Regions from separate parts of the Paenibacillus sp. MAH-35 genome, predicted to be linked through region 1. Evidence: riboswitches for the same ligand, from Rfam matches in the RefSeq annotation. Region 1 holds a riboswitch; each other region holds the start of a gene.
What was found. A riboswitch is a leader RNA that binds a small molecule or an ion and turns the genes downstream of it on or off. The one in region 1 is predicted to bind cyclic di-GMP.
Positions count from the first base shown of each region.

Region 2: another riboswitch for cyclic di-GMP. It lies ahead of AC3Y2E_RS24665 (diguanylate cyclase domain-containing protein); the one in region 1 lies ahead of AC3Y2E_RS02175 (S-layer homology domain-containing protein).
Region 3: another riboswitch for cyclic di-GMP. It lies ahead of AC3Y2E_RS18015 (hypothetical protein); the one in region 1 lies ahead of AC3Y2E_RS02175 (S-layer homology domain-containing protein).

Region 1 is NZ_JBYUPU010000002.1:93,224-96,499, reverse strand. Features, by position in the region: gene AC3Y2E_RS02175 (S-layer homology domain-containing protein) at 181-2,022, opposite strand; cyclic di-GMP riboswitch class I at 2,390-2,482, opposite strand; gene AC3Y2E_RS02170 (helix-turn-helix domain-containing protein) at 2,855-3,276, shown strand, end outside.
Region 2 is NZ_JBYUPU010000030.1:11,297-14,572, forward strand. Features, by position in the region: gene AC3Y2E_RS24655 (AAA family ATPase) at 1-626, shown strand, start outside; gene AC3Y2E_RS24660 (HAD family hydrolase) at 794-1,459, shown strand; cyclic di-GMP riboswitch class I at 1,644-1,736, shown strand; gene AC3Y2E_RS24665 (diguanylate cyclase domain-containing protein) at 1,867-3,276, shown strand, end outside.
Region 3 is NZ_JBYUPU010000016.1:2,206-5,481, reverse strand. Features, by position in the region: gene AC3Y2E_RS18025 (MarR family winged helix-turn-helix transcriptional regulator) at 1-230, shown strand, start outside; gene AC3Y2E_RS18020 (pirin family protein) at 538-1,311, shown strand; gene AC3Y2E_RS18015 (hypothetical protein) at 1,634-1,927, opposite strand; cyclic di-GMP riboswitch class I at 2,128-2,226, opposite strand; gene AC3Y2E_RS18010 (sporulation protein YjcZ) at 2,550-2,672, opposite strand; gene AC3Y2E_RS18005 (universal stress protein) at 2,857-3,276, opposite strand, start outside.

The sequences.
Region 1 (3,276 bases):
TTTGGAAACTGGCATGCTCCGTGCGAAGCAGGGGAAAAGCTGGAGATCACTTCAAACGCTTACCTATTGCTACTTGAGTTGAAATAGAAGAACGTTCCCCAGGAAAAAACCTCCATCCAGCATTCGCAAGAATGCATAGATAGAGGTTTTGGTCATTCTGTCAACCCATATCGCTGCCAGTTATGGTTTGTCTTGAAGCATGCGGACCAGCACTGCAACGGCTTCCGCCCTTGTGGCCGTACTTGACGGTTCGAATCGGTTATTGGAGCGGCCTTGGATAATGCCTTCTCGTTCCGCTTTCGCGACATACCCTTTCGCCCAGTCCGGAATGTCCGCATCGTCCAAGAACGAGGTCGCCCCGTTCGAAGCCGTTATTTTCCAGCCTCGGATCAGCATGGTGACCATCTCCGCCCGGTTGATCTTCTCGTTCGGACGCAGCGTCTCATCTTCATAGCCTTCGATAATGCCTGCCCGGACAACTGCGGACAATTCGGCCGTCGCCCATGCAGGGATGTCTGCCTGATCCGCGAAAGTGTCCAAGACAGCTGTGTTCCCCGAATCTTGCAGCTTCATTGCACGTGCTACCATCAAGGCGAATTGCAGCCTCGTCACCTCATCGTCCGGCAAAAATGTGTCGATGGAAGGGCCTTGAACTATACACAGCTGCGAAGCCGATTCGATGTCCGACTTCGCCCAATGGTTCTGGATATCCGACCAGGTGAGCTTTGTACAAGCAGCCCCACCCGACTGTTCCGGCGGCTTTTCCGTATCCGGCTTGTCTACAGGAGGATTTTCCGGATTAACGGGGGTCGTTGGCGTCGATACGCCCCCGCCACTACCGTCACCGGAATCCGAGTCTCCATCATCTGTTGGCGTCGAAGCTTCAGCTTCGCGGGCAATCATGATCGTATACGTCTTCTCTGTCACTTGGTCCTGAGCCGTAACCGTTACTTTGACCTCGTTGTCCCCGACATTCAGCGGGATTGCTTGCGACGGCATACCACTCGCTACCGGCGCCCCGTTCACCGTCACCGCCGCATTCGGATCGTATACGGACGGCGTAACCGTCAGGCTGTTCACACTGCCCAACACCGCAGCCGTATAGTTCGATGTTTCACTGTTGAACGTCGGCGACAGCTCACCTTCCGAGATTACCAGGCCGCTCAGGTTTGCACTGGAAACCGTCACTGTACTCGAATCGGTAAAGTTCCCTTCTTCCGTCGTCGCGGTTATGGTCGCTGTGCCGAGGCCGACCGGTGTGACACGCCCGCTTGCGTCTACCGTCGCGATGGTGGTATCGGACGACGCCCACTGCAAGTTTTTGTTTGAAGCATCATCGGGCTGCACATTGGCACTCAGTTGGCCGGTGCTTCCACCCACCACAAGCGACAGGGTAGCCGGCGTCACAACCACGCCCGTTGTGGGTACATACGTGTAGGAGATGGTCAATTTCGGTCGGCTGGTCTGCGTGGTTGATTCATCCGAATGAAAGCCTCTGTGCCACGCGGCTTCAGAGTCCAATTCCGTAACCTGCAACATGAACCCATGATTATCCGCAGTGCCGTCAACCCATTGCTGCAAAAGAGTGGTTAGATCCAGACTGCTTTTGGAATTGGCTAGATAGCCGTTGATCGATTGTACAGTGACTGGAGTCGGGTCATAAACCGCCGCGCCGACCGAGTTATTCCATGTAATCGTTGCTTCATCCCAAGGAGCTGTGACTCTATGGACAGCCACTTTTGCGCCCGTATTTGAAATTCCGGTATTAGTGGTCAATTCCAGTGTCGCGCTGTCAATCGTTGCATGTTGCGGTATGGATGAAAGATTGAATTGAATAAAAGAAGCCTGAGAGGCTGAAAGGCTTTTGGTGAGGGCAATTACATTTTCTGTACCGTTACTATTATCAGGGAAAGCTGAATAGACACGAGCACTCTGATTGCCCGCATACCCGTCAAGACCCTCCTGAAACACTTTTGTCTCCGAAGCCGCCGAAGCCGGAGCCGGAAAAAGTAACAATCCCATCAAAGTAGAAAGAATCAGGGCTGCGCTAAGCGCAACCGAAAGAAATGGCCGCAACGACCGCAGTCGAGGACGAGTCCGCATTTTACATACCTCCTGTTGTGAATAAGATGCAAATGGAGATTGAGAAAAGAAAGAGTCTGCATGATCCGAAGTCTTCTCCGCCTGTTCCGAAACTTCTTTTCCAACTCAAGTCTCTTCGAGTTCGTAGATGATCCTTATACCCCTGGAGAAGGCGAGATTTTTAAGATAAAACTCCAACGTTAATTTCACCTCCTTTCAGTATCCCATCGGGTATACCCGTTAACAAATACAAAAAAACCCCCGTCTGGTCAGCACAAAGCAAACAGACGGGGGTCATTCCTCCGTATCGGGCAGCTGGCTGGCATCGCGGACGCGCAAGTCCGTTTTAGCCCCTGTAGCTTTGCGTCTCCGCTTTTCAGCGGGTTTGCCTTTATTCCAATGTTCGATTAAACTCTATAAATCTTTACAAGGAAAAATATATCAATAAGTATAGATGGTTTGTATAGGTCTGCAGTTACAATATCGGAAGTTTTTTCTATCCATTTAGCCCTATGCGGTGGACTTATCCGTATTAAATCCAAGAAAGACCGCCATTGTTCGGCTGCCGCTGTTGTGCTCCCAAGAAAATGCAACTAATAGCTTGTATTGGGCGTCATAAATAACAAACATCACTTCGTTTTGAAGAGGAGGCAATGTATGAATAAGATACTTGTTATACTTGTTCTTATGATAACTACATCATTACCAATTGGATGTAGCAAACAGGACATTGATGTTCAAGTAAGCCCCACTTTTAAGAGCGGAGTATATTATGACAACCATTAATTTTAACATTGTACCCCCTCCTCAAGCTTTATTTCGGGATATTGAATGTATTCGAGTCGCGACCTATTCGGGAGATCAGCCTCTCGAGGTTAAGGTTTGTCCGGGCGGTTATCCGGGTATCGTCTTCCAGATTGCTGCTGATGGAAGGGCAGCGATTGAAAGTATCGCCATTCGCACCGCACGTACATCCAATATTCCTTTTTTGTTTCTTCATGGACAAGGCGCGCAACCGAGTATCATGCGCTTTAGAGGCACACCATATACGACAATCCAGATTGTGTTTAAAGCACATGCACTATACAGCTTGTTTGGTTGGGACGCGGTTTTTCATAGCCAAGGATTACTAGAGCCTGAACATTTTGAAGCTTTGGAGCTTGAGAGACAGCTTATGACAGCGAACTCGATGAA
Region 2 (3,276 bases), on a different contig from region 1:
AGTCGATGGGACTGCTGCAGAAAGGCCATCTGATCGAAGTCGAGCGGGCCGATCTGGTCGGCGAATACATCGGACACACGGCGCTTAAGACGCGCGATCTGGTCAAGAAGGCGATGGGCGGCATTTTGTTTATTGACGAAGCGTACAGTCTGGCGCGGGGCGGCGAGAAAGATTTCGGCAAAGAAGCGATCGATACGCTGGTCAAAGCGATGGAGGACCACAAGAACCAATTTGTGCTCATTTTGGCCGGTTATTCGGAAGAGATGGATTTTTTTCTAGCCCAAAATCCGGGATTGCCTTCGAGGTTCCCGATCGCGATCGATTTCCCCGATTATTCTATCGACCAATTGGTGCAAATTGCCGAGCTAATGGGGAAGGAACGGGAGTATACGCTGATTCCGGCAAGCATCATGAAGCTGAGGCAGATGCTGATCGCCGAGAAAAACAACTGCTTGTCCGCCTTCAGCAACGCCCGTTACGTGCGCAATGTGATGGAGAAGTCGATGCGTCATCAAGCGGTCCGGCTGCTCGGCCAGTATCAAAATAGTTCGCCGGGGCGCCAGGAACTGATGACGATTAAACCCGAGGATATGCGGACCGAGCCGCGTGCGGGACTTGGACTGTAAAAAACCGGCGCGTACGCGCCGGCAAGCCAAAGGAAATGTGTAGAAGGAGCCGCAGGCTGCGGCTTTTTTCGGTTTGAAGCTACGCTGCCGGTGAAGTTCCGCTATAATGGAGGGATAGGAGTCCATATCCTTATAGAGCTAAATAGCGGATGGAGGCATACTGAACGATGATTCGAGCCATTGTGTTTGATTTTGACGGACTTATTCTCGACACGGAAACCAATGAATTCAGGGCATACCAGGACGTGTACCGGCATCATGGGGCGGAGCTCCCGCTGGAGGTATGGTCCGGCGTCATCGGAACGGACATGACGGATGTATTCGATCCGTACAAATATTTGGAAGACCAGACCGGGAAGCTGGTTGACCGCGACACGTTCAGCCGGATGCGCCGGGAGCTGTTCCTGCAGAGGATGGAGACGGAGCAGCTTCGGCCCGGCGTCATATCGGTGCTGGATCAGGCTGCACAGCTCGGGCTTTCGGTCGGGCTTGCCTCCAGCTCGAGCCGGATCTGGGTGACCGGGTACTTAACGAAGTTCGGGTTGCTGGACCGTTTCTCGTGCATTCGAACCAAGGACGACGTGAAAAAAGTGAAGCCGGACCCGGAGCTGTATGTACAGGCCGTCGGTTGTCTCGGAGTCCAGCCCGGGGAAGCGATCGCGTTCGAGGATTCGGCTAACGGCGCACTAGCTGCCCACCGGGCGGGACTGCACTGCGTAATCGTGCCGAATCCGGTCACGGAGGCGCTGCTGTTCGGCGAGCACCGGAAACGTCTGACGACGATGGAGGGGCTTGATCTGGCCGGGCTGATCTCCGAGCTGACTGTAGTTTAACGAATGCAGCGGTTCGGCCTTTGTTCCGGTAAGAACCGGCGGCTCGCATGCCGGGCCGAAACGAGAGATTTGCGACACTTTTTACCCTGAATCGACAGGCACTTGTACCGCTTACTTTCTAGTTTCAAAAAAAGGTAAGGTATGGTATATTAAATTTCGAGTACAACCAACGTCACATTCGTTATCATCTCAATGGCAAACTTGCCGAAAGGCAGGGACGCAAAGCTTCAGGTCTAACGCTCCACGCTCGATGAGCCATGACAGCTGGGCTGCCGACAACGTTCGCTTCAGCGATAAGTATTGCTGTGATCGGCCGTCCCTGTTCAGGGGCGGCTTTATATATGGCGGGCTTCTCCGCAGCAGTTCGTTTGCAGGATTCGAATATGCAGTTGAAAGGGAAGAACCCTATGCAGCGTATGGATTTAATACGGGCGTGCCTCCAATCCGTGTACCGAAGCGAGAAGTGGTTGTTCGTCGCGCTCGCACTGGTCGTCGGCGTCTGCGCGATTCTGTTTAGTAAGGCGGATGCCGCAAGCGTGGCGGCCTCGTGTACATTTGCCGGCTTTCTGCTCGCCTCCGTCATTTTTCGGGGGAAGCCGCCCGTTTTTTATGTGCTGACGGGGCTTGCTTTATTCGTATACGCTGCAGCCTTGCAGCTTGACGTATGGTATGCCGAATTGTTCATCGCTTACCCGCTGTTGCTTATGTACGCTCTCCTAATGCCCAATCCCCTGTATATGCTAGTGGCCGCGCTTGCGGTTGGCCTCCATCTGTATACCGTCACCGACGACTCGGAACCGTTCGCGCGGATCGCCCACCTGGTTTTTTTCTCGTTTATTGCTCTGGCCAATATTCTCCTCGCCTCTTATATTAAACATCTGGAGCAGGAACGAAACGAATACCGCCATCTGAGCGGAATCGACTCGCTGACCGGCCTTGCTTCGCTGCAACAGACGCTGCAATTTGGTCAAAGACTGCTGGACGACGGCAGGACGGTCCGGGTGCTGCTGATCGATCTGAATTTTTTCAAGCAAATCAACGACACCTACGGCCACATGATCGGAAACCGCGTCATTATGCTTATCGCCGACTACCTGCGGGAGATGATTCGCGATGTAAACGGTATCGCCGGGAGGCTGGGCGGGGACGAGTTTGTCGTCATCGTCGAGGATGCCCCCCGGTTTGAGAATATGCGGCAAAAGCTGCTGGACGAGCTGAACGGCAAGTCGTTTATCCCCGACGACGGGCTGCCTCCGGTATCGTTGTCCTTTTCGGTCGGCGTAGCGGTATCGTCAACCGAAGAGACGGTACATATCGAGGAACTGCTGCACGGTGCCGATCTGAATATGTATGAATACAAGCTGCAGCATAAGCTGCCGGCTTATCTCGGCAAAACGGCCGACCTGATCGAGCATAATCCGGCGCCGATCTGTACGTTCGACCGCAAAGGCAAGCTGCTGGCGATTAATCCCGCCGTCTCCGGGCTGCTCGGATATTCTGCCCAGGAGTTAACCAGACGCCAGTTCGTCGCGCTCATTCATCCTCAAGACCGATTGAAAGCGTTGACATCTTTTCAGGAAGCGATGGAAGGCAACTCCGTGCATCTGGAGCTGAGGCTCATACATAAAGAAGGCTATACGGTCGAAGTGGACGTGACGAACATACCGATTATCGCCGATCTTCAAATCGTCGGCATATACGGAGTGGCCAAAGACGTTACGGACCGCAAAAAATCCGAAGAGCTGCTGCGCAACTCCGACCGTCTCGCGGTGATGGGGCAATTGGCCGCAGGTTTGGCGCACGAGATTCGCAACCCT
Region 3 (3,276 bases), on a different contig from region 1:
TCGACAAGCTGGAGAAGAAGGAACTCGCCGAACGGGTAGCCTGTGCGGAAGACAGGCGGGTCTATTACGCGGAGATTACCGAGAAAGGAAAAGCGTTTATGGAGAACGCGTTTCCGGAGCATACGAAAGCAATTGAGGAAGCTGTTTCCGGGTTGACGCCGGAAGAACAAAAGCTGGCATCCGAGCTGCTCAAAAAGCTGGGCCTGACCGCAGAACAAAGCTTCAAGTGAGCGTCCTGCTAGGCAGACCGACAGACCAGCGGTCAGACAACCGTCCGGGGTAACAACGGCGGTCGGCTAGCCATGCAGACCGCTTCGGTTTCCTGCATGATCCGATTCCCGAAATCCGATCCGGCGTTACTCCTCCCAGCCGCAAGCGTCATGTACGCAGCGCAGTTGCTAGATACTTGCGGCATACTATTTTTTTGCACCATTTTAACTTAAAATTAAGATTTTTATTGATATATGATTTCCTATCCGTCTTTGTTGAAGTGTGTTGTGTATGTGCCATTATTCTAGGTATGGAGGCTGATTCGCTATGAATATTCAACGTTTTTCACCAGCTCAGCAAGGAACGGGAGCGTTTGACGGAGGTAAAATTATCGAGCAGAAGCCGATCGGATTTCCCGGTGAAGGCGGTGCCGTGAAACGTGTCGGTCCTCTCTTCTACTGGGCGTGGGCGTTTACGCCCGAGGATGGCTATATTCCCCCGCACCCGCATCAGGCCTTCGAGATTGTCACCTATGTGATCCAAGGCAAGGCTGTGCACGGAGACTCGCTGGGCACCAAGAGTACGATTGGAGCCGGCGGAGCGCAAGTGATGCAGACGGGATCGGGCGTCTCCCACGAGGAACGTTTTGTCGGACCGGATATGGAAGGATTTCAGATCTGGTTCGAGCCCGACCTTCGCCAAACACGTTACGATCAGCCGACCTATCGCCAATTCGAGCACGAGCAGTTCCCGGTTCAAGAACACGAGGGCGTCACCGTCAAAGAAGTCATCGGCGGGCAATCGCCGGTAGCGCTGAAGGTGGATGCGCATATGCGGGATATTACAATACAGGCGGGCGGCGAATATGTGCTGGAGCTGGCGGCGGGACGTTCGATGGCGGTTCTGGCGATTCGCGGCACCGGATCTCTCGGTTCGGCCGATGACGAACCGTCGGCGCTGCATTCCAAAGATTTCGCCGTATTGGACGCAGGCGGGACTAGCGGCTCAGCCGTTGTGAGAGCAGCGGCAGGTGAAGCTCTGCGACTCGTCGCGATCGACGTGCCCTCGGAAACCGATTATCCGCTGTATAACAAACGCTGATCGCACCGGATACCGACTCTCTGTCGAAACCGGCAATGAGAAGCCTCACATGCATAAGCTGCGAAAACCGGACTCCTAATCCAACGCCCCGGTATGATTTGCACCTCATAATGAGTCGGTATGCACGATGTGCCGCCAGTCAAGGCAGGAGACCGCTTACGGACCTGCCCTGACTGCGTGTTCCGGCGGCGGAAAGCATAACCCGGGCGCTGGCGGCGGCAGAAAAAAACGGGATAAAGAGCTCTCGCACCACGCACGGCACGAAAGCTGCTTTATCCCGTGTACGGTCCGGCCGTCCCGGCCGACCGCGGAAGATCCGCTCCTATACCGTCCGTGGAGCGGCCAAATATTCTTGAAGCAGCCGGTACAATTGAATGACCCGATCCAAATTTTTGCTGAACCGGAACGAAATCTTCCTCTCGCCCTGCCAATAAAAAATAAACAGATTGTTGTGCCGCCCGACGACGAGCTCCACATCCCACTTCGAATCGTTCAGCCGGTACTTGTCCCGGTTAAAAAAAAGCTTCGGCCCTTCCTTCGAACGATACATGCCGACAAAGTCGTTCCCCATCTTCAGGTAATACCCTTGCTCCGCCGATGCGTGCCGTTCCTCCATAATGATTCAGCTCCTTCGCCCAAGTGATGAAGAGCCGATACTGGTCCTGCTCCCGTTCCCCGACCCCTGGCATACAAAAAAATCCCCCAAAAGCGCAGACCTGCTTCGTAGCCCATCGCTGTTCCTTTGGAAGCTCCCGTTATCCATAAGAAATTGCTTGGCACAACTTCCTATATTACAAAAAACTCCGATCCAAATCGTTCGGCAGCTGGCTGGCTTGGCAAGGTCGATTCCGACCTGCTGCTTTAGCCCCTCTAGCTTTGCGTCGCCGGCTTTAGCCGGGTTTGCCGTTTGTCGGGAGGTAATCGAAGTTAGGTATGGTATGGTATGTATCGCGTCTTCCTTCTTAGAATAGGGGAGAAGCCCCTTCTTCGCATCCTCCTTTGTACCTAATTCCGGGAAAAATGCCCCGATTATTTGCAATTTTCTTCTTTTTTTCGACAACTATTCCCGGTATATTCCATATGGTTACTATTTTTATCCTTTTTCGCGATGAATGCCCCTGCGCAAAATAAGTTTTTTTCTGGGAGCCAGATAGTTCAGTCCGCTAAAAATGGACACGTTCCTCTCAAAAAGAAAGGAATCGGGCGTTAACCCGATTCCCCGGCTTGCCGATCAGCCCTTAGATCCAAGCCCGGCTGACGATAACAAGCAAGATGAACAGTACCAGAATTACGCCTGTCGAAGTAAACAAGCCTCCAACTCCCGGGCCGCAACCGCATCCTGCACCGCCAACGTATCCCATGGTCAGTCCTCCTCGATATTTCATGATTGTGCGGCCGACATCCGTTGCAACCGGCCGGGCGGCCCGATTGACAGTCGGGATGAATGAACCACACGATCTACAATATGAGGAGGGGCGGGTAACGGACTGTACAGATGTCCCGGCGAACGTAACTTTTTATCAATACCGGTTTGCGGCACTCCGCTTACAGGTCGTCCGGATTTTTGATGACAAGAACGGGGACTTTCGCATGCTGCACCACATAATGGCTGACACTGCCGAGGAACAGCTCCTTCAGCGTGCTGAGCCCTCTGCTGCCGATTACGATCAGATCCGCTTGCAGCTCTTCGGCGTAATCGAGCAGGGCGCGCGCCGGATCTCCTTGAAGCAGCGCAGTCGCCGCATTCGGCAAATCCGTCGCCAGCTCCTTGGCTTCGTCCAGCGTTCTCTCCGAGTCGGACAACTCGTCCAGCTCCATGCGCACCGGCGCGGCGATCATCGCTTCGCCTACGACCAGGTTCGGATAATGGAATACATGGGCGATCGTAAGCCGCGAGCCCGGTATGCTGCGAACGAGCTCCTTTGCGCGCAAGAGCGCCGACTGGGCTTGCTCCGATCCGTCATA